Regions from separate parts of the Rhizobium sp. SL42 genome, predicted to be linked through region 2. Evidence: riboswitches for the same ligand, from Rfam matches in the RefSeq annotation. Region 2 holds a riboswitch; each other region holds the start of a gene.
What was found. Region 2 has a riboswitch for cobalamin ahead of cobU (bifunctional adenosylcobinamide kinase/adenosylcobinamide-phosphate guanylyltransferase). Riboswitches for the same ligand answer to the same signal wherever they lie in the genome.
Positions count from the first base shown of each region.

Region 1: linked by a shared signal. The riboswitch ahead of IM739_RS07440 (aromatic ring-hydroxylating oxygenase subunit alpha) and the one ahead of cobU (bifunctional adenosylcobinamide kinase/adenosylcobinamide-phosphate guanylyltransferase) in region 2 are both predicted to bind cobalamin.
Region 3: linked by a shared signal. The riboswitch ahead of bluB (5,6-dimethylbenzimidazole synthase) and the one ahead of cobU (bifunctional adenosylcobinamide kinase/adenosylcobinamide-phosphate guanylyltransferase) in region 2 are both predicted to bind cobalamin.

Region 1 covers NZ_CP063397.1:1,597,282-1,604,197, reverse strand. Annotated here, with positions in the region: gene IM739_RS07445 (hybrid-cluster NAD(P)-dependent oxidoreductase) at 1-532, opposite strand, end outside; gene IM739_RS07440 (aromatic ring-hydroxylating oxygenase subunit alpha) at 534-1,778, opposite strand; cobalamin riboswitch at 1,878-2,080, opposite strand; gene IM739_RS07435 (DUF6656 family protein) at 2,439-3,044, shown strand; gene IM739_RS07430 (GGDEF domain-containing protein) at 3,064-4,143, opposite strand; gene IM739_RS07425 (L-threonylcarbamoyladenylate synthase) at 4,366-5,361, shown strand; gene IM739_RS07420 (FAD-binding oxidoreductase) at 5,358-6,785, shown strand; gene IM739_RS07415 (winged helix-turn-helix domain-containing protein) at 6,788-6,916, shown strand, end outside.
Region 2 covers NZ_CP063397.1:2,848,451-2,855,366, reverse strand. Annotated here, with positions in the region: gene IM739_RS13525 (ATP12 family chaperone protein) at 1-560, shown strand, start outside; gene IM739_RS13520 (hypothetical protein) at 627-1,418, shown strand; cobalamin riboswitch at 1,505-1,875, shown strand; gene cobU (bifunctional adenosylcobinamide kinase/adenosylcobinamide-phosphate guanylyltransferase) at 2,072-2,599, shown strand; gene cobW (cobalamin biosynthesis protein CobW) at 2,603-3,676, shown strand; gene cobN (cobaltochelatase subunit CobN) at 3,680-6,916, shown strand, end outside.
Region 3 covers NZ_CP063397.1:2,976,035-2,982,950, reverse strand. Annotated here, with positions in the region: gene IM739_RS14115 (LTA synthase family protein) at 1-1,465, opposite strand, end outside; gene IM739_RS14110 (NAD+ synthase) at 1,626-3,305, shown strand; gene IM739_RS14105 (TolB family protein) at 3,344-4,177, shown strand; cobalamin riboswitch at 4,219-4,410, shown strand; gene bluB (5,6-dimethylbenzimidazole synthase) at 4,454-5,203, shown strand; gene IM739_RS14095 (DUF2865 domain-containing protein) at 5,160-6,245, opposite strand; gene IM739_RS14090 (acyl-homoserine-lactone synthase) at 6,396-6,916, opposite strand, start outside.

The DNA of each region.
Region 1 (6,916 bases), 1.3 Mb from region 2:
CTTCCAGTTCCCAACGAAAGATGATGTCGTCGGGCGAGCGGGCACAATGCAGGAAGGCGATGTCGCTGTCGGGCGAGCGGTCGCCCATGTCGCGGCTCATCGACATCATCGGAGTGATGCCGGAGCCGGCCGAGATGAACAGGTATTTCCGGCCCGGATGACGGGCATAGGAGAAATCGCCGAGCGGGCCGATCGCCTTCAGTGCCATGCCGGGCTTCAGGTTGTCGAACATCCAGCGCGTCCCGATCGAGTCCTTCTGCGCCTTGACCGTGATCGCGATCGTGTAGGGCCGCGACGGGCTGGACGACAGCGTATAGGTGCGCATCACCGGCTCGTTCGAGACCGGGATCTCCAGCGTAACGAACTGGCCGGGCTGATAGCGGAACCACAGGCCCGGCTTGTTCGGCCGGAAGGTGAACGTCATCACGTCGGGGGCTTCCGGCGTGACGGCGACGCATTCCAGCAGATGCTCCCGGTCGGACCAGGGGCGCATTTCATCAACGTGGCGATAGGGAGCGAGCATCATGTTCATCTCACGCGACCGCGGACAGGCGAGTCTTTTCACCCTGGAGACGGTTGATCATGAAGGTCGTGTACCAGTCGACGAACTGCATGACGCCACCTTCATGCTCGACCGAATAGGGGCCAGGCTCATAAGCCGGGGACCGGATGCCGAAGGCATTTTCCTCGACGATCGAGCGGTCCTGGTCATTGGTCATTTCCCAGACATGGGTCAGTTCCTCGAGGTCATAGTCGACGCCTTCGACTGCGTCCTTGTGTACCAGCCACGTGGTGGTGACGGCCGTCTCTTCGGCAGACAGGGGGGTGACGCGGAATGAGATCGCGTGATCGACGAGAATGTGGTTCCAGGTCGACGGATAGTGGAACAGAAGCATGGTGCCAATGTGCGAGGTCGAGACGTCGTCGGACAGCGGCCGCCTGACGGCGCGCTTGCCGGACATCGTGTAGCTCTCGGCTTCCTGGATCAGCGGCATGCGGGCGGTGCGGAACTGGCCGCTCGGGTCGATCTTGAACGTGCTCGGCAGGCCTGCGGCCTCGCAACGCAGCCAGTGTTCGGCGATGACCGGATCGTCACCGGCGCCCTGGACGCCGGTTGCCGTCGGGGCTTCCGGGTAGGTGCGGCAGAGTTCAGGATGGTTGCTGGCGCAGTGGTAGCACTCGCGGTTGTTCTCCCAGACGAGCTTCCAGTTGCCCTTTTCGATGATCGTGCTGCGATGAGCGACCTTGGCCTCTGACAGCCGATGCGGCTTCATGTAGGGTTCGATCGATGCACGGACCGGTGCGAAATCGGCAGGCTCGTTGGCGAGGCAGATGAAGATGTAACCGCCTACACTTTCGCAATGAACAGGCTTCAGACCGAACTCGTTCTTGTCGAAGGTTTCACCCATCTGGCGGGCGAAGACCAGCGAGCCGTCGAGATCATAGGTCCAGTTGTGATAGGGACAGACGAGCTTGGCGGAGGCGCCGCGGTCCGAGGTGCAGACGCGGTGACCGCGGTGGCGGCAGGTATTGTGGAAGGCGCGGATCACCTGGTCCTTGCCGCGTACCATGACGATCGGATAGTCGCCGACCTGGGCGGTGAAATAGTTGCCGGCGCGCGGGATCTCGCAGTCATGGCCGATAAACAGCCAGTCGCGATACCAGATCTGCTCCATGTCGAGCTTGAAATAATCCTGATCGATGTAGAAAGGCTGCTCCAGGCTGAAGCCTTCCCGGCGGTTCTTCAACTGCCGCAATACCGTGCTGTGCAGATCCATGTCGTCCTCGTTCGTTTCACCGGCGATGGAACAGGAGCGCAGCACCAATCGACCCGAAAAGGGCGATCACGGCTATCTCCGGTCGCCCACCGCGACCTCAAATATCATTGCTTCAAGGCTGGTTTCCGGGCTCTGGAGACGTCCGTTGCCAGACACGTTCGGCGCCTTCCCAGGACCTTCCCAGTGGCCTTTTGCCGTTACGTCTATCTCCACCACCGTTGCGGGGGCAGCGCCGGATTTTGACCGGCTTCCCGATTTCCCACCCTCCCTAGCAGGGCGGCACCTCGAGCTTGCAGATATCTAAACACAGGCGGCAGTCCGGTACTGCGTTGCGAAACGACACCGCCGGGAATGTTTGCGACATGCCCGCGCAAAGGCGCAAAAAGCGCGCCCCTCAAAAATGATGTGTATTTTCTTGGAGATAGAGGAGATCGGTGGCGCCCGAAACTATTGCAATGGCGCAAAATGACAATTCGAGGCGATTGGCCGCCAATGTCTGTCGCACCCGGAAGAAATCATCAGAGCGGAACGAGTTGCGTCAACCAACGTGCACTGCGGCAAGCCTCGCGAAACCTCAAGAGGTCACAGTGCCTGCAAATCATGATTAACCATGTCGCTGTAATATCGGCGTACCGAGCCAGTAACCGTCAGAGCCTCGACATGCAAAAACTTCGATATTACGCGGCCCCGAGAGTCCCCGACAAAAGCGCGACCGCGAGCAAGGCCGCGCACACGGAATTCCTGCGCACCGGCCGTATCTCGCGCCATCGCGATGACTGGCTGGCGGAGGAAAAGCGCTACCTCACCTATGCGGAGGTTGCCGTTCGCACCGGACGCCGGCTGGAAACGGCGGCGGAGACCACCCACAGCCGGATCAACGGCTTCCACCGGTCGATCCAGTTTCCGAAGATGATCTTCCACAAGACCCTCGATGACAGTCCGCATCTCGGCTACTGTCACGTCACGGCGGCGCGCACCAACTTCGCCCAATATGCCGACGTGAAATGGGCCTTCTACATTGCCAATTTCTTTGCCGAAATCGGCGGGACCGAGCAGTTCTTCGAACAGATCCGGCAAAGCTACACGCGCATGTATTTTGCCGTGGCGATCAAGCCGGAGACCGAGCAGAAGGCGATGGTGGTCGACAGGTCGATCCGTGACAACGGCTTGCTGTTTCGCACCCACGATCCGAAGGAAGCGCTGCGCAACGTGCTGATGCTCGGCGCGCGGGATACGGAAATTCGTAAGATCATCGCCAAGCTTTAGACGCCGGGCCCTCTCGCTGTCAGGCGCCGAAGCCGCCGACCGGCTTGTTCTTGTAGATCAGCCAGTCCTTGGAGGCATAGTCGTTGGCGCCGTAGATCGTGACGGTATCGCCGCCATTGGCCTTGGATGTCGACAGCGCCTTCTCGGCGAAATTGGTGAAGTCGAAGGCGTTCGGCGCCTGCTCGGAAAAACACACCCCGAAGGACATGGCCATCTGGCCCGGAGCGCGGCCGGTCGAGGAGCCGACAAAGGCCGTGGCCTTCAGCTTGGCGCGCACCAGCTCGATGACGCGGCTGACCTCATCCTCGTCGGACGTGTAGAGCAACAGCCCGAAGCGGCCGGCATCGAAGCGGCAGGCAAGATCGCCGCCGCCGGAAACCGCTTCCAGAACCTTGGCAACCTGCATCAGGAAACGTTCGGCAACAGCCGGCCCCATCTGCTCCTGGATACGGGCAAAATCGTCGATTTCACCGACGGCGACGCCGCACAGAACCGGCATGTCCGGGTTGGCATAGATCTTGGCCACGGCCTTGTTGAAGGCGCGGCGGCTGGCAAGGCGCGTGAGCGGATCGACGAACTTCGCCGCCTCGGCCTCATCGGCCTCGCGCTGCATATCGGCCAGCGATGCGGTCTTGTCGACCACGGCACGCACGACATTGCTGTTCTGATGCGCGCGCCGTTCGGTCGCGGCCTTCAGTGCCTTGATCGACTGGCCGAGCGGTGTTCCTTCAAGATCGGCTTCCGTAAGGATGGTTTTCGAGGCATTGCCGATGACTCGGCCATAGTCGGTCAGGGAAATCTTTTCCTCATTGAGCAGATTGATGAAATTGCTCATTTCAGCGCGAACCTGACCACTCTGGCGGCTCAGCAAGCCATCCTCATGATGATGAGGCAGATATTTGCGGCCCAACTCGTCGAGCGCTTCCTGGCTCTTCAGCTTGCCGAGCGCAATGAATTCGCGGACCAGTTCGGGATTGCTGCCCGCATAGGCCTCGTAGACCAGCTCATAATTGCGGGGAAGCCCGTCAATGCCCATCTGATGCATGGCGGTTGCCACACGAAGCGCAATGCTGGAGGCAGGATTCTTGACTTGCTGCATCTGTGGCTTCCCGGCTTGAGTCGGCTTTTGTCTCGTTGCCGGTGACTATACGCAGAAGAATTCTTTATTTCGGTTACATCGATATATAAAATTTTAGCGGTGCCAATTCCCCTCAAAATTTACTGTGGAACAATGTATGCTTACGCTCATCAAAAAAGGCATTTGATCGCGCATGTTGGAACACGCTAAGGACACAGGGAACAAAGCTAACAAGGCAGGGACATGGCCCGGATCATCGCAATCGGCAGCGGCATGGATGAGGCGATCAACGCCGCGTCGGTCATTCTTGCGCTCGGCCGTCCGGTGGCAATCCCGACCGAGACCGTCTATGGCCTTGCTGCTGATGCAACCAATCCAGCTGCGATTGCCAGCATCTATCAGACCAAGGGCCGGCCGCGCTTCAATCCGCTGATCTGCCACATGGCCAACCTCGAAATGGCCGAGCAGCACGCAGATTTCGATCCGCTTTCGCGCAGGCTGGCCGAACAATTCTGGCCGGGGCCGCTGACGCTGGTCTTGCCGCTGAAACCGGAAAGCGACATCCACCCACTGGCGACAGCCGGCCTGGACAGCGTCGGCATCCGTGTACCGGTCGGCTTCACCGGCCACCTGATCCGGCATTTCGGCCGGCCGCTCGCCGCACCGAGCGCCAATTCCTCCGGCAGGATCAGCCCGACAACGGCAGCCCATGTCGATGACGATCTGGGCAGCAAGATCGATCTTGTGATCGACGGCGGAGCCTGCGAAGTCGGGGTTGAATCGACCATTCTGAAGATCGAGGACGGGCAAATACGCCTGCTGCGACCGGGTGGTATTTCCGTTGAAGCCATAGAGGCCTTTGCAGGCGTCACTGTCGAGCGCCCCAAGGTCGCCGGTACCGCAATCATCGAAGCCCCCGGCATGCTAGCCTCGCATTATGCGCCCGATACCACCGTGCGGCTGAACGCCACTTCCGTCGCGAAAGATGAGGCGCTTGTGGCATTCGGCAGCACACCGATCAGCGGAGAAGCCGACGCCGTCATGGTGTTGAACCTCAGCCCGGCGGGAGATCTGGCAGAGGCAGCAGCCAATCTGTTCGACTACCTGAAACGAGCAGACGCAAGCGGAGCGCAAGGCATCGCAGTCGTCGCCATTCCGGATCATGGGCTCGGCGAGGCAATCAACGATCGGCTGGTGCGGGCAGCCGCCCCGCGTGACGCGGAAGGAAACAGTGCATGAGCATGACATTGACGCGAGCCGAGACGCTGCGCGCCTTCATCGATATCGTTGGGGAAGCCCATGCGCTGGTCCTGCAGGACGACATCAAACCATACCTCACCGAAAATCGTGGGCTTTATCATGGCTCGTCGCCGCTGGTGCTGAAGCCGGCTTCCACGGCGGAGGTTTCGGCGATCCTGAAACTCGCCAGCGCGACAGGAACGCCGATCGTCCCGGTCAGCGGCGGCACCGGCCTTGTCGGTGGGCAGGTTCCGCGCGAGGGCAGCGACGACGTTCTGCTGTCACTGGAGCGGATGAACAGGATCCGCGAAGTCGATGCGCTTGCCGATGTGATCATCGTCGACGGCGGCTGTGTCCTGGCAAGCGTGCAGAAGGCGGCGGAAGAGCATGACCGGCTGTTTCCCCTGTCGCTCGGCTCAGAAGGGTCCTGCCGGATTGGTGGCAATCTGTCGACCAATGCCGGCGGCACAGCCGTGCTTGCCTATGGCAACATGCGCCAGCTCTGCCTCGGGCTCGAAGTGGTCCTGCCGACCGGCGAGATCTGGGACGGATTGCGCCGACTGAAAAAGGACAATAGCGGCTATGACCTGCGCGACCTGTTCATTGGGGCGGAAGGCACGCTCGGCATCATTACAGGCGCGGTGTTGAAGATGTATCCGCGCCCGCGCGGCAAGCAGGTGGCCTTTGCCGGTCTCGATAGCCCTGCACAGGCGCTGGCGCTGTTCGAAAAGGCATCGCAGCATTGCGGCACGGCACTGACCGGCTTCGAACTGATGCCGCGCCTCGGCATCGAGTTCACCACGAAGCATATCCCTGGCGTGCGCGATCCCCTGCCCTCGGCCCATGCCTGGTATGTTCTGATCGACATTTCCACCTCCGATTCTGCCGAGACGGCCGATGCGATGATCCAGGCTCTGCTCGAAGATGCCTTCGAGGCCGGCCTGATCGAAGACGCCGCGATCGCCAGCTCGCTTGCGCAGCAGGAAGCGTTCTGGCATTTGCGCGAGAGCATGTCGGAGGCACAGCGGCCGGAAGGCGGCTCGATCAAGCATGACGTCTCGGTGCCCGTGTCGCGCATTCCAGCCTTTCTGAGCGAAGCGGACGAGGCCGTGCGCCGCGTGATGCCGGACGCCCGCATCTGCGCTTTCGGTCATCTCGGCGACGGCAATATCCATTACAATATCAGCCAGCCGGTCGGCGCCGACAAGGCTGACTTCATCGGCCGCTGGCGCGAAATGAACGCCGTGGTGCACGGGATCGTGCACAAGCACAACGGCTCGATTTCCGCCGAACATGGTGTCGGACAATTGAAGCGCGACGAGCTGTCCGCCAGCCGGCCGGCGATCGAGACCGAACTGATGCGGCGGATCAAGCAGGCTTTCGACCCCGAAGGCATCATGAACCCCGGCAAGGTGCTCGACTGAAGATGACAAGGGACACGCGCCTGACGCTCAGGATCGACCTTGCCAACGGAGCGCGTCTCGGTCCGGGCAAGGCAGAGCTTCTGGCGCTGATCGGCGAGCATGGGTCGATTAGGGCGGCGGGCGCTGCGATC
Region 2 (6,916 bases):
GGGCCGCACAGGGTCAGGTTATTGATCCGGGCACGATGCCGGTTACCAAGCTTGCCAATACCGCGATCGATGCCGTGAGCGCGAACCTGTCGGAAGTCTTCGACGAGATCGTGCGTTTTGCCGGCAGCGACCTGCTTTGCTACCGTGCTGACAGCCCGCAGGAACTGGTCGACCGCCAGGCCGGCCGCTGGGATCCGGTGCTCGCCTGGGTGGCGGAAGTCCATCATGCCCGGTTCATCCTGGCGGAGGGCGTGATCCATCAGGAACAGCCCGGCCATGCGCTGCAAGCTTATGCGGCGGCGCTGGAGCGCTACCGTGAAGCTTTCCGCCTTTCGTGCTTGCATGTGGTCACGACGCTTGCCGGATCATCGATCCTTGCGCTTGCCTTCGCAGAGGGTGCCTACGACCTCGACACCGTCTGGAGCCTGGCGCATCTCGACGAGGATTGGACGATCGAGCACTGGGGAAGCGATGAAGAGGCTGAGGCGCGTCGCGAGGCGCGCTACGGTGAAATAGCTGCGGCCGCTTCGCTGTTTGCTGCCCTCCGTAGCCAGGATTAACCAAGGGCTAACCATAATCGACCAATGCTCGGAGCGGGTTAGAATCACCGCGTCGGGGTTGTCCAGATGGTTGCTCGCAGTTTTCGCATCGCTTTTGCGCTCGGGCTCCTTCTCGTGCTGTCGGCGTGTGCACATTCCAATGAACGCGGCATTGACAGGCCGCTGGTCTACTACGTGCGCGACGTTACCGTCATGGCTGACGCAAGCGTTCCCCTTGATCTGGTGAGGGGCATCGATCGGCGCGTTGCGGCGGCGATTTCCTCGACACGGCCGCCGGCAGGCGCCGAGCGTGTCGTGCTGCTGGTCAAGATCGACAAGTTCGGTGCGGGGGCAAATGCCCGGCGTTACTTCGAGCAGGTGCGGTTTACCGTGACGGCTGCTTCCGTTGAGACCGGTGAGCCTGTTGCGGCAGGAAACTTTACCGTCAATAGCCCGACCAATGATCCCCGCTTTGGCCGCGAGCCATTGGCCGAAGAAATTGCAGCCCGCATCCGTTTTGCCTTTTCGCTGACCGTGCCACGGATCAGGACGACGCGTCCGCCGCGGACGATGTCGACCCGCTTTGCAACCGATCCAGCACCTGTTGAGGCGGTTGTTACGATGCCGAAGCCAGTGCGCGCTGCAGCACCGGTCACCGTGACCAAGCCGGCGCCTGTGGTGCAGCCTGCGCCCGTTGCTGTTCCGGCCGAGATGGTTGCGCCGGTGATTGCCGCTCCCGTGGTGCAGCCGGCAAAGGCAAGGGCCAAGGATGCCCCGGCTCAAGGTGGTCCGGTGGAGCAGGGAGCCAGCGGATCTGTGCGGCTTGACGGGAGCTGCGATCCGGCAACGGATGCCGGGTGCCTTGCGCCGAAGCCCTGACAGCTGATCTGTTTTCGCGATCATGATTTCCGGCAATTGCCTTCGATGCGTCTACGGTCTCGATTGACTTGCCGCGAGGCACCGCCTAATCCTTTCGACTGGATGGTTTCCGGGCGACAGAAGTGTTGCCTGGAAAGCAAAAGGGAATGCGGAGGCAGGGATCCAGACCGGGACTGCCAAACGCAGCCGACCCCGCGACTGTAGAGCAGCGAGGGTCTTCCATCCGGTTTTGTGCCGAAGTCATGACGGGTCGCGCGGTGCGATCGATGCCGGAGGTCTTGAACCGGAAAAGCCACTGGGGTGGCAGCGCGATCAGCCGGGGTGGGACGCCTCTATATCTACGAATCGTCCGCCTTTTCGCGACTGCCGACAAGCCCTGGGAAGGTAAGGAAGATCCGTTGGCGTTTTTTCGCCGGCAGCTGCGAGCCAGGAGACCTGCCGTCCGTGACGGGCCGTTGTGGCCCAATTTATGGGGAGAGATCCCCGGCGCCAGCACGGAGGTTGTCGTGGCGACGTTTGCATGTGGCGGGACCTCTCGGTCGCGCAAGGCGGCGCATCCGGATCGGGATGCGGGTCGGTTCGATTTGGTTGGCGACGGCGTTCTGCCGGTGGCGCCTCGTTGTTGCTCCGGTTTTGCGGAGCGTGGCTGACTGATGCAGTCCATTCATTCCCCTGTTTTTGTCCTGGGTGGCGCCCGTTCGGGCAAGTCGCGGTTTGCTGAGCAGGTCTGCCGCGACAGCGGCCTTGCGCTTAACTACCTCGCGACCTGCCGTGCCTGGGATGACGAGATGGGCGCACGCATCGAGGCCCACAAGCAGGATCGCGCCAGCCACGGCTGGAGCACGCACGAAGAGCCGCTTGATCTTGTCGGATCACTCGTGGCGATCGACGATCCTGGCCGGGTGGTACTGGTCGATTGCCTGACGCTCTGGGTCACCAATCTGATGATGCAGGAGGGGCGTGATATAGCTGCAGAGAGCGGCGCACTCGCTGACCTGCTGCCGTCGCTCAAAGCCCGTATCGTTCTTGTTTCCAATGAAGTCGGTCTCGGCATTGTGCCGGAGAATGGAATGGCGCGCGCTTTTCGCGATCATGCCGGCCGGCTGCACCAGCTCATCGCGGCAAAGGCTGCGGAAGTATATTTCGTCGCGGCCGGTTTGCCGCTGAAAATGAAGGGTTGAACCATGTTGCAGCAGAAAATTCCCGCCACCGTGATTACCGGCTTCCTCGGCGCCGGCAAGACCACGATCATCCGCAACATGCTGATGAATGCTGGTGGCAAGAAGATCGCGCTGATCATCAATGAATTTGGCGATCTGGGTGTCGACGGCGATGTTTTGAAGGGCTGCGGCGCCGACAATTGCACCGAAGACGATATCATCGAGCTGACCAATGGCTGTATCTGCTGCACGGTCGCCGACGATTTCATTCCGACGATGCAAAAGCTCCTGGAACGCGACGTGAAACCCGATCACATCGTGATCGAGACTTCCGGCCTTGCGCTTCCCCAGCCGTTGGTCGCCGCCTTCAACTGGCCGGATATCCGCACCCGCGTCACCGTTGATGGCGTTATCACCGTCGTCGACAGCGCAGCCGTTGCCGCCGGTCGTTTTGCCGATGACCACGACAAGGTGGATGCGGCAAGGGCGGAAGATGAAAGCCTCGACCACGAGAGCGCCATCGAGGAACTGTTCGAGGACCAGCTCACCTGCGCCGACCTGATCGTGCTCAACAAGACCGATCTGCTCGACGCTGCCGGCATCTCTGCGGTGCGCGCGGAGGTGACGGGCCGTACACAGCGCAAGCCATCGATTGTCGAAGCGCGCAATGGCGAAGTCTCGTCGCTTGTGTTGCTGGGTCTCGGTGCCGGCACCGAGGACGATATCGACAATCGCAAGTCGCATCACGAGCTGGAGCATGAGGCGCTGCACGAGAGCGGTGCCGACCATGACCATCATCACGACCACGACGAGTTCGAAAGCTTCGTGCTCAAGCTTGGCGCGATTGCCGATCCGACAAGCTTCGTCGATCGCCTGAAGCCGGTGATTGAGGCCCACGACATCCTGCGCCTCAAAGGCTTTATCGACGTGCCCGGCAAGCCGATGCGCCTCGTCATTCAGGCGGTCGGCACGCGGATCGACACCTATTTCGACCGGCCATGGACGTCGGGCGAAAAGCGCGAGACCCGCCTCGTCGTCATCGGCCTGCATGAATGGGACTTTGGCGCGGTTGTCGAAGCAGTTCAGGCGGCTGCCTGAACCATGCATCTCCTGCTGGCCCAGAAAGGCTCGATTGCCGACGGTGACGAAGCGATCGACCTTGGGCAGACGCCGGGAGACATCCTCTTCCTGTCGGCTGCCGACACCGAACTGTCGGCGGTGGCCGCAGCCGTCGCTGCGGCGGGGGCCGGGCCAAGCTGGCGTCTTGCCAGCCTTATGGCGCTCAAGCATCCGATGTCGGTCGATACTTATATCGAGCGTACGGCGCGCCATGCAAAGCTGATCGTCGTCAGGGCGCTCGGGGGGGCGAGCTATTTCCACCATGCGCTGGAGGCGCTCACGGCAGCCGCGCGTGCCAATGGTGCGCTGATCGTCTCGCTGCCCGGCGACGACAAGCCGGATGCCGGTCTCGATCCCTTCAGTCTTTGCATGGATGCCGATCGCTCGGCGCTCTGGACCTATCTGACCGAGGGCGGTGATCGCAACACCGCGCATTTCGTTGCCTATGCGGCGGCAATGCTGTCGGGCGCCGATAGGCCGGAGCCCGCGCGTCCGCTGCTGAAAGCCGGTATCTGGTGGCCGGGCAAGGGCGCGATCGGTGTCGAGGAGTGGCGGCAGCTGGCTGCCGCCAACGGAAGTGTCGCTGCCATCTGCTTCTACCGTGCGCTCGTCCAGAGTGGCGAAACTGCGCCGGTGGAAGCCATGATCGGCGCACTCCAACGGGAGGGCCTCACGCCGTTGCCGGTCTTCGTGTCGAGCCTGAAGGATCTCGTGTCGGTCGAGACCCTGCGCGCCGTGTTTGGCGACGTCCCGCCGGATGTCGTGATCAACACGACGGGATTTGCCGTTTCGGCGCCGGGATCGGTCAATCCCTCGACCATCCTCGACGAACAGGGCGCGGTGGTTTTGCAGGCAATTTTCTCTTCGTCGCCGAAGGCGGCATGGGAAGCATCCAGCCAGGGGCTTTCGGCGCGCGATCTTGCCATGAGCGTTTCACTGCCGGAAGTCGATGGTCGGGTGCTGACACGCGCCGTTTCGTTCAAGTCGGCGGCCCGCTTCGATGAACGGGTCGAGACCAATCTTGTCAGCCACGAACCGGATCCGGGCCGGATGGCGTTCGTCGCCAGGCTTGCCGCCAACTGGGCGCGGCTGCGCAAGATGTCGCCGAAGGATCGCAACGTTGCGCTGATCATGGCGAACTACCCCAATCGCGACGGCAGGCTCGGCAATGGCGTCGGGCTCGACACTCCGGCCGGGACAATCGAGGTGTTGCGAGCCTTGTCTGCCGCAGGCTACGCGACGGGTGAGTTGCCGGCCGACGGCGATGCGCTGATGACGGCGCTGATGGACGGGCCGACCAATGCGGCCAATGATGGGCGCATTGTCCGCGAAGTCATTTCCTTGAGCGATTACAATAGTTTTTTTGAATCGCTTCCGAAACAGATTCAACACGAAGTGCGCGCTCGTTGGGGTGATGCGGCGAACGATCCCTTCTTCCGCGATGGCGGGTTTGCCTTGCCGCTGATGCGCTTCGGCCGGGTGATGGTAGGCATTCAGCCGGCGCGGGGTTACAACATCGACCCGAAGCAAAGCTACCATTCTCCCGACCTCGTGCCGCCGCATGGCTATCTTGCCTTCTATGCTTTCCTGCGCGGCAGGTTCATGGCGCATGCCGTGATCCACATGGGCAAGCACGGCAATCTCGAATGGCTGCCAGGCAAAGCGCTGGCGCTGAGCGAGACCTGCTATCCGGAAGCAATATTGGGACCTTTGCCGCATCTTTATCCGTTCATCGTCAATGATCCGGGTGAGGGAACGCAAGCCAAGCGCCGGACGTCGGCGGTGATCATCGACCACCTGACGCCGCCACTGACGCGGGCCGAGAGTTATGGCCCGCTGAAGGATCTGGAAGCGCTGGTTGACGAATACTACGAGGCGTCGGGCGGCGATCCCCGCCGGCTGAAGTTGCTGAAGAAGCAGATCCTCGACCTGGTCTCGGATATCGGGCTCGACCAGGATGCCGGGATCGACAAAGGGGAAGCGGAAGAGACGGCGCTGGAAAAGCTCGACGCCTATCTCTGCGACCTGAAGGAACTGCAGATCCGCGACGGTCTGCACATTTTCGGCCTTGCACCCGTAGGACGGCTGCTCACGGACCTGACGGTGGCGCTTGCACGGGTTCCGCGCGGGTTGGGCGAGGGCGGTGACGCAAGTCTGCAGCGGGCGATTGCGGCAGATGCGCTGGCGCAAGTGTTGCATTCGGGCCCATCTCCGTCTGGCGACTTCGACCCTCTCGACTGTGTCATGTCCGATACCTGGACGGGATCACGGCCCGAGATCCTCGCACGCCTGACCGACGAACCGTGGCGCACCCACGGCGACACCGTCGAGCGCATCGAATTGCTGGCGGCGGCTCTGGTCGACGGAACGACCGCCTGCCCGCCGGACTGGAGCCGGACCGAAGCGGTCCTCGCGGAGATCGAATGCCGCCTTAAGCCGTCGATTGTCCGGTCTGGTCCGGCGGAAATCGCCGGCCTGCTAAAGGGTCTCGACGGTCGTTTCGTGCCGCCCGGCCCTTCCGGCGCCCCGACCCGCGGGCGTCCCGACGTATTGCCGACTGGGCGCAATTTCTACTCGGTCGACAGTCGTGCCGTGCCGACGCCGGCTGCCTACCAGCTCGGCAAGGCGTCAGCCGAACTGCTGATCCAGCGGTTTGTCCAGGATCACGGCGAATGGCCCTTATCGTTCGGGCTGACGGCCTGGGGTACGTCGAACATGCGCACCGGCGGCGACGACATAGCCCAAGCGCTCGCGCTGATTGGCGTCAAGCCGGTTTGGGACATGGCCTCGCGGCGGGTCACTGGTTACGAAATCCTGCCGCAGGCGCTGCTCGGCCGGCCGCGCGTCGATGTCATCTTGCGCATTTCCGGCTTTTTCCGCGATGCCTTCCCGGAGCAGATCGCCCTTTATGACAAGGCGATCCGTGCCGTCGGTGCGCTTGACGAAGATGAGGGCGACAATCCGATTGCGGCGCGCATGCGGGCCGATACCGCGCAGCTGGTTGCCGATGGCCTCGACGCCGCCGCCGCCACAAGGCGTGCCGGCTACCGCGTGTTCGGCTCGAAGCCAGGCGCATACGGGGCGGGTCTGCAGGCGTTGATCGACGAGAAAGGCTGGGAAAAGCGCGGTGATCTCGCTGAGGCCTATCTGGTCTGGGGCGGCTATGCCTATGGGGCGGGTGCCGAGGGAAAGGCCGAGCGCGGGTTGTTCGAGGAGCGG
Region 3 (6,916 bases), 130 kb from region 2:
TCAGGCTCTGGTCGGCCTCCTTGACGCCTTGAGTATAAGTCGCAAGGGCGCTGGCGCTGGCATCGGAAAGCGTCGGTCCGTCGACTTCGATCGAGTTCTTCTTGTAGCGGTTTTCTTCATACGGACCGTGGCCCTGCAGTGTAACGGCGAAGAAGAAGAACGGCTTTGCAGTATTGTCGGCCTGGCTGATGATATGGCGCGTCAAGGCGTCGTCAGAGGCAAAGATGCCGCGTTTTTCCATCGCCGGCATGTTTTCCTCGGACTGGAAATTCTGGAAGCCGAGCGCCTGATAGACGTTCTGACGGTTCCAGAACCAGCTCTGGAACGGATGGAAGGCCTTTGTCACGTAGCCCTTCGATTCAAAGAATGTGGCGAGCGAGGGCAGCGGGCGACGGATATACTGCTGATAGGGAATGCTGCCATAAGGCAGGAACGCGTTGCTGAAGCCGGTCAAGGCCTCGAACTCGACATTGGCGGTCATGCCGCCGAATTCCGGCGAGAAGACGTTGCCGGACTGGGCCGCATGGATCGTCGGCATCGGATCGCTGGAGTAGCGCACGCTCGACATGCGCGTCGGATCCCAGAGCGATTCACTCATGATCATGATCACGTCGGCCTGGCGACCCGAGAAGAAGGTCGCGGGCAAGCGGTCCGTCGGGATGTCGGAGATGGCGAGATTGTCGTAACCGGCCGGTGCGCCGACATTGGCCATGGGAATGTTGAAGGCGAAGGCAAGCAGGAAGCCGTTGTGACGGTAGTTCTCCTTCTGGTCCCACATCATCGGCACGATATTCAGTCGGTCGCGGACATAGGAAAACGCCATCGGATCCATCAGGGTGATGAAGCCGGCGAGGACGGGGGCTGCCACCAGCGTGCGGCCAATGCGAACGACAGGCAGGATCCGGGGAAAGTGGCGGCGGCTGATGACGATCAGATAGACGAGCGCTCCGATGATCGCCACCGATGCCAGCGCCATGCCGGCGGCAGCCAAGGGGCGGGCGGCAACCATCACCGGCAGAAGTTCCATGATCTGGCGACCGAAAAGCAGGTCGCTCGGAAACAGCGGGTCAGACAAAAACAATTGCTTTTGGCCGGAAAAGAAGGCTGGCAGGAGCGACAGCGGGACGATGAGCAGCGCTGACTGGTACGCACGTCCGACAATGGCGTCTGCGAAAAGCATCAGGAGAAAGAGCATGCCAGCTGCGACCATGCCCGGGCGGGCGGGTGACAGCATGTAGTCGGCGACATCGTTGAGATTGCCGCGCGCGAGCCATTCGCTGGCGATGATCGTGATGATTGCCAGCAAAGCCGTGTTGATCAGCGGGAAGACGATGCGTGCGATGCGTCCGGCTGGACGTGCTTCACCTCTGGAGGGAGTTGTGCCGACGGCTGCCAAAAGGCTTGAATTTACCGATTTTGGAAGAGTGTCAGCCACAGAATTCTCCGAGAGAAATGCGATTTTCATCAAATGTGCGCATAGCTGTCACATATCCGTCATGAACGCTACATGAACTATGGCTGAGGCCTGATTGTTCCCCGATTTTGATTGATATTTCGGCGCCCGCGCAGGGCTTCGTCTGCCCATGCCGTTGCGATCCGCCGACCGAGCGTTTAAACCGTTGACCATGAGCGAAACATTGAAAAAAACAGATGTCCTGCGCATCGCCATTGCGCAACTCAATCCAACGGTTGGCGACGTGGTCGGCAACCTGGCAAAGGCACGTGCGGCACGGTCGGAAGCGGCGGCACAGGGTGCCGACCTGTTGCTTTTGACCGAGTTGTTCATCTCCGGCTATCCACCGGAAGATCTGGTTTTGAAACCCGCCTTTCTCAGGGCCTGCCTGTCGGCGGTCGAGCAGTTGGCAGCGGATACCGCCGACGGCGGCCCCGGCGTGATTGTCGGCTTCCCGCGGCAAAGCGAGAAGGGCCGGCACAATTCCGTTGCCATCCTCGATGGCGGCAAGATCCTCGCCTTCCGCGACAAGATCGATTTGCCGAATTACGGCGAATTCGACGAAAAGCGGGTTTTTGTCGAAGGCGAGATGCCGGGGCCGGTGAATTTTCGCGGCGTGCGCATCGGCGTGCCAATCTGCGAAGAGATCTGGAACGATGCCGGCGTCTGCGAGACGCTGGCAGAGACCGGGGCCGAGATCCTGCTGGTGCCGAATGGCTCGCCGTTCTATCGCAACAAGGTGGATGTGCGCCATCAGGTGGTACTGCGCCAGGTGATCGAGACCGGCCTGCCGCTGATCTTCGCAAACCAGATCGGCGGCCAGGATGAGCTTGTATTTGACGGTGCGAGCTTTGCCTTCAACGGCGACCGGTCGCTCGCGTTTCAGATGAGCCAGTTCGAGGAGACGCTCTCTGTCACGACCTGGAAGCGGACAGAGGCCGGCTGGTGCTGCGAGCAAGGACCGATGTCGCGCATTCCTGAGAAGGAAGAGGCCGACTACCGGGCCTGCGTTCTCGGCTTCCGCGACTATGTGAACAAGAACGGTTTCAAGAGCGTCGTGCTCGGCCTTTCGGGCGGGATCGATTCCGCCATCTGTGCGGCGATCGCCGTCGATGCGCTGGGCGAGGAACGGGTGCGCGCGGTCATGCTGCCGTATCGCTACACGTCGAAGGAGTCGTTTGCTGATGCCGAGGCCTGCGCACAGGCTCTGGGCTGCCATTACGATATCGTCCCGATCGCAGATCCGGTTGAGGGCTTCCTGTCCAGCCTGTCGGAAATGTTCGAGGGGACGGAGAGCGGGATCACCGAAGAGAACCTGCAGAGCCGCGCGCGCGGTACGATCCTCATGGCGATCTCCAACAAGTTCGGCTCGATGGTCGTCACCACGGGCAACAAGTCGGAAATGTCGGTCGGCTATGCGACGCTCTATGGCGACATGAATGGCGGCTTCAATCCGATCAAGGATCTGTACAAGATGCAGGTTTACGCGCTTTCCGCCTGGCGCAATGCTCATGTGCCGCCGGGTGCACTTGGGCCTTCCGGCCAGGTGATCCCGGCCAATATCCTGTCCAAGGCGCCTTCGGCCGAGCTTCGGCCAAACCAGACCGATCAGGATTCGCTACCGCCGTATCCGATGCTGGATGACATCCTGGAGTGCCTGGTTGAAAAGGAAATGGCCGTCGACGATATCGTGGCGCGGGGGCATGACATTGCCACGGTCCACCGCATCGAGCACCTGCTTTACCTTGCGGAGTACAAGCGGCGGCAATCGGCGCCGGGCGTCAAGATCACCCAGAAGAACTTTGGCCGCGACCGTCGCTATCCGATCACCAACCGTTTCCGCGATCGCTGAGCCCGTCTCTGATGGCTTGGACCAAGGGAGGAGAGCCTTTGCGCAGTTCCGTCGAGATCTACAATATCCGCACGCGACAGACACGTGTTGTCTGGCAGACGAGTGAACTGGTCGAGGCGCCAAACTGGTCGCCTGACGGTTCGTATCTGCTGATCAACGGCAATGGTCTGTTGTATCGGCTTTCGCCCGAGGGCGGCCAGGCGCCGTCCCTCCTCGACACAGGATTTGCCATTGAATGCAACAACGATCACGGCATCTCGCCTGACGGCTCGCTGGTGGTCATCTCGGACAAGACGGAGCACGGAAAGTCCTGCATCTACGTATTGCCTGCCGAAGGCGGTGTTCCGCGCCAGGTTACGTCGCGCCTGCCTTCCTACTGGCATGGCTGGTCGCCCGATGGTCGTCAGCTTGCCTATTGCGGTATTCGCGACGATGTCTTCGACATCTATTCGATTTCCGTCGATGGCGGCGAGGAGCGCCGACTGACTGAAGGCGAGGGTCGAAACGACGGCCCGGACTGGTCGGCCGATGGCAACTGGATCTATTTCAACTCCAGCCGAAGCGGCCTGATGCAGATCTGGCGCATGCATCCGGATGGCAGCGATGTCGAACGCATCACCTACAGCGATACGGGAGACTGGTTCCCGCATCCGTCACCGAAAGACGGCAAGGTTCTCTACCTCTCCTATGCGCCCGACGTCTTTGATCATCCGCGTGACCGCGAGGTCAGCCTTAGGCTGATGGACATGGACGGTGGTACCCAGGAAACGCTGTTCGAACTCTTTGGTGGGCAGGGTACGATCAACGTGCCGAACTGGTCGCCGGACGGCGCGGAATTCGCCTTCGTCCGCTATTTCCCCGTCAACGACTGAACGTCGTCGCAGGCTGGCGCTTGCGTCCTTCGGCGATCGGACTAAAACAAATCCTGTCAGGTGCCCGCAGCGATGCGGGAGAATCGGGAAGCCGGTGCAAATCCGGCACGTGCCCAACGCTGTGAGGCGGATGCACACGCAAGGGGAGACCCGGCCACTGGTGGACAAGACCGGGAAGGCGGCGTGTGCAGCGGATGCCAAGTCAGAAGACCGGCCTGATGCGATAGACTTGCCCGCGCGGACGGCGGGCGGTTGCGCATTGTTGGGGATTTGACGATGCACGACGAATCGAACGATTTTCTTGTCCGGGCCGGTTCCTTTTCCGTCGAGGAAAAGCAGGCCGTCTACCGGGCCATCCACACGCGCCGTGACGTGCGCGACCAGTTCCTTCCCGACCCCTTGCCGAATGACCTTGTCAGGCGTCTGCTCAGTGCCGCGCATGCCGCACCTTCAGTCGGTTTCATGCAGCCCTGGAATTTCCTGCTGGTGCGCGACGCCGTGCGTCGGCAGCTCATATGGGAGGCTTTTGACCGGGCAAATCGCGAAGCGGCGGCTATGTTCGATGAGGATAGGCAGGCCGCTTATCGGTCCTTGAAGCTTGAGGGTATCCGCAAGGCGCCGCTCGGCGTTTGCGTGACATGCGACCGCGACCGGGCCGGTCCCGTCGTTCTGGGGCGCACCCATAATTCACGCATGGACAGCTATTCCACCGTCTGTGCCATCCAGAATTTGTGGCTTGCTGCGCGCGCCGAAGGTGTCGGGCTCGGATGGGTGAGTATCTTTCAGGAAAGTGAGCTGAAGGGGATTCTGGATATTCCTGACGACATCGAGGTCGTCGGGTATCTGTGCCTCGGCTATGTAGATACGCTTTACGCGACACCGGAACTCGAGGTGAAAGGCTGGCGATCACGGTTGCCGCTTGACGAGTTGGTGTTTGAGGAGAGCTGGGGACTTCGGTCCGGAACCTTCGCCGTTGACGGTGCTACTCCTGCAGAGGCTGCGGACCTGGAGAGGCAGGATTTCTGAGATTGATGGTGCCCGTCACCGGCGGCAGGAATTGTGGACCCACTTTGCGTATATTGGCCGCACTGCCATCGTAGTCGCGCTCGACAGGCTGTGCCGCTGGTACCGCTGCGGCTACTGCAGGCGTCTTCGGCGCGATGGTGACGATCGACGACTGGTAGTCTGGAACGGGCGTGGGCGGTGTCGATCGCCTTTTCGCCTGTTCGTGATAGCGGGCCAGATCGCATCCACATTGCGGATTGTCACCGGCCGTGCGGTTGCGATAGGCGAAGGCGTTGGGCAGGTCGCGGTAGGGTCGCCCGCTGACCGCCGAAATCATCTCGGATGTTTCGCTGACCGCGGGTGCGTGGAAATACAGTTCCGTCTCGGTGTTTGGGCACATCTGCTGACACAGGCCGGCGTCATGTCCGAAATTCATCGCGGATGTGCTGGAGGAAATCGGAAAGAAGCCTCCGTCACAGGTGCGGACGCATAGTGTCCGGATATTGCCGGTCGGCAGTGCGGGTGGCTGGCCGGGGAGGGCCTCCAGCGAATTGCGGCTGACTTGATAGGGCTCCGCCAGCGTATCGAGATAAGGGACGCGCTCGGCTTCCTCGATATTGCCGCCAAAGGTATCATCAGTCTGCGCATTGCAGCCGTTTGCCTCGAGAGCGGAGGTCAGCCGGGCGCGAGCGTCTCTGCTCTCAGCCCCACCGGATCTGATTTCCTCCAGCTTGGCCACCAGAATGTCCTTGTTCGCCTCCATTCGGTCGAGCGCCGCGGAAAGGTCGCCGCAATCGTTACCGCCGTCCGGTCGCACGACGACCACTGAAGAGGTCAGGCAGCGCAGGCGTTTCTGGTCTTGCCTTGCCTTTCGCAGCTCCAGATTCTGCTGGGCAATCGCGCTGGCATAACTTTTGATTTCGGGGTTTTCACCGACGAATGCCGACACCTCGGCAAGCCGATCACGCAAGCGTTCGCAGACAACCGAAGCGGAGGCTGCATTCGGTACAATCCAGGCAAAGCACAGCGCTGCAGCGAGAAGTCCTAGTATTCTGGTCTGCAAATTCACTTTCCCGGTGAGTTCTCATGGATGCCGGTTGTTGGCTCCCGCTCCTATACTACCCGACCGAGAATACGCCAGTTAACGCTAAAGTAAAATGACGGTGCCGTCATAGACCGCCATCGGATCTCAAACGATGGCGGTCCATCCGGTTTAAGCGGCGCGTGCCGTTGTTAGTGTCATCGGGTGTTCGAGGACATTGCCCGAGATCGCGGCCACATGTTTCATCCGTTCGAGCAGACCCTCCGTCACGTCCCAAGCGATGGCAACGGCGTGAACGGAACCAATCCGCTGCGGATCGGAGATGCGCATACCGGGGCAACCCATGCGCTTGAACATGCGTTCCAGGAAGACATCCGTAACGGTGACGATCTGGCTCAGGCCGGAAGCAAGTCCGAGTTCGCCGACGCCGCACATCAGTTCAGCCGCGGCAATTGTGACCTGGTTGCCGGCACGATCCTGCGAGATTTGCGGATCGATACAAAAGCGGCTCGATTCCCAGATGGCCGCACTGCGAATTTCGCTCTGATCCCCGAGCAGTATCGGAAACGTGTCCGCGAGCATGTTCGGTCCCAGTGTCGGCAGCAGGCGCAGCGCGCCGCGCAGGCGTCCACTGTCGTTGTAGGACAGGATATAGAGCGGATTGGACTGATCATAGTGATCAATTTCCCAGT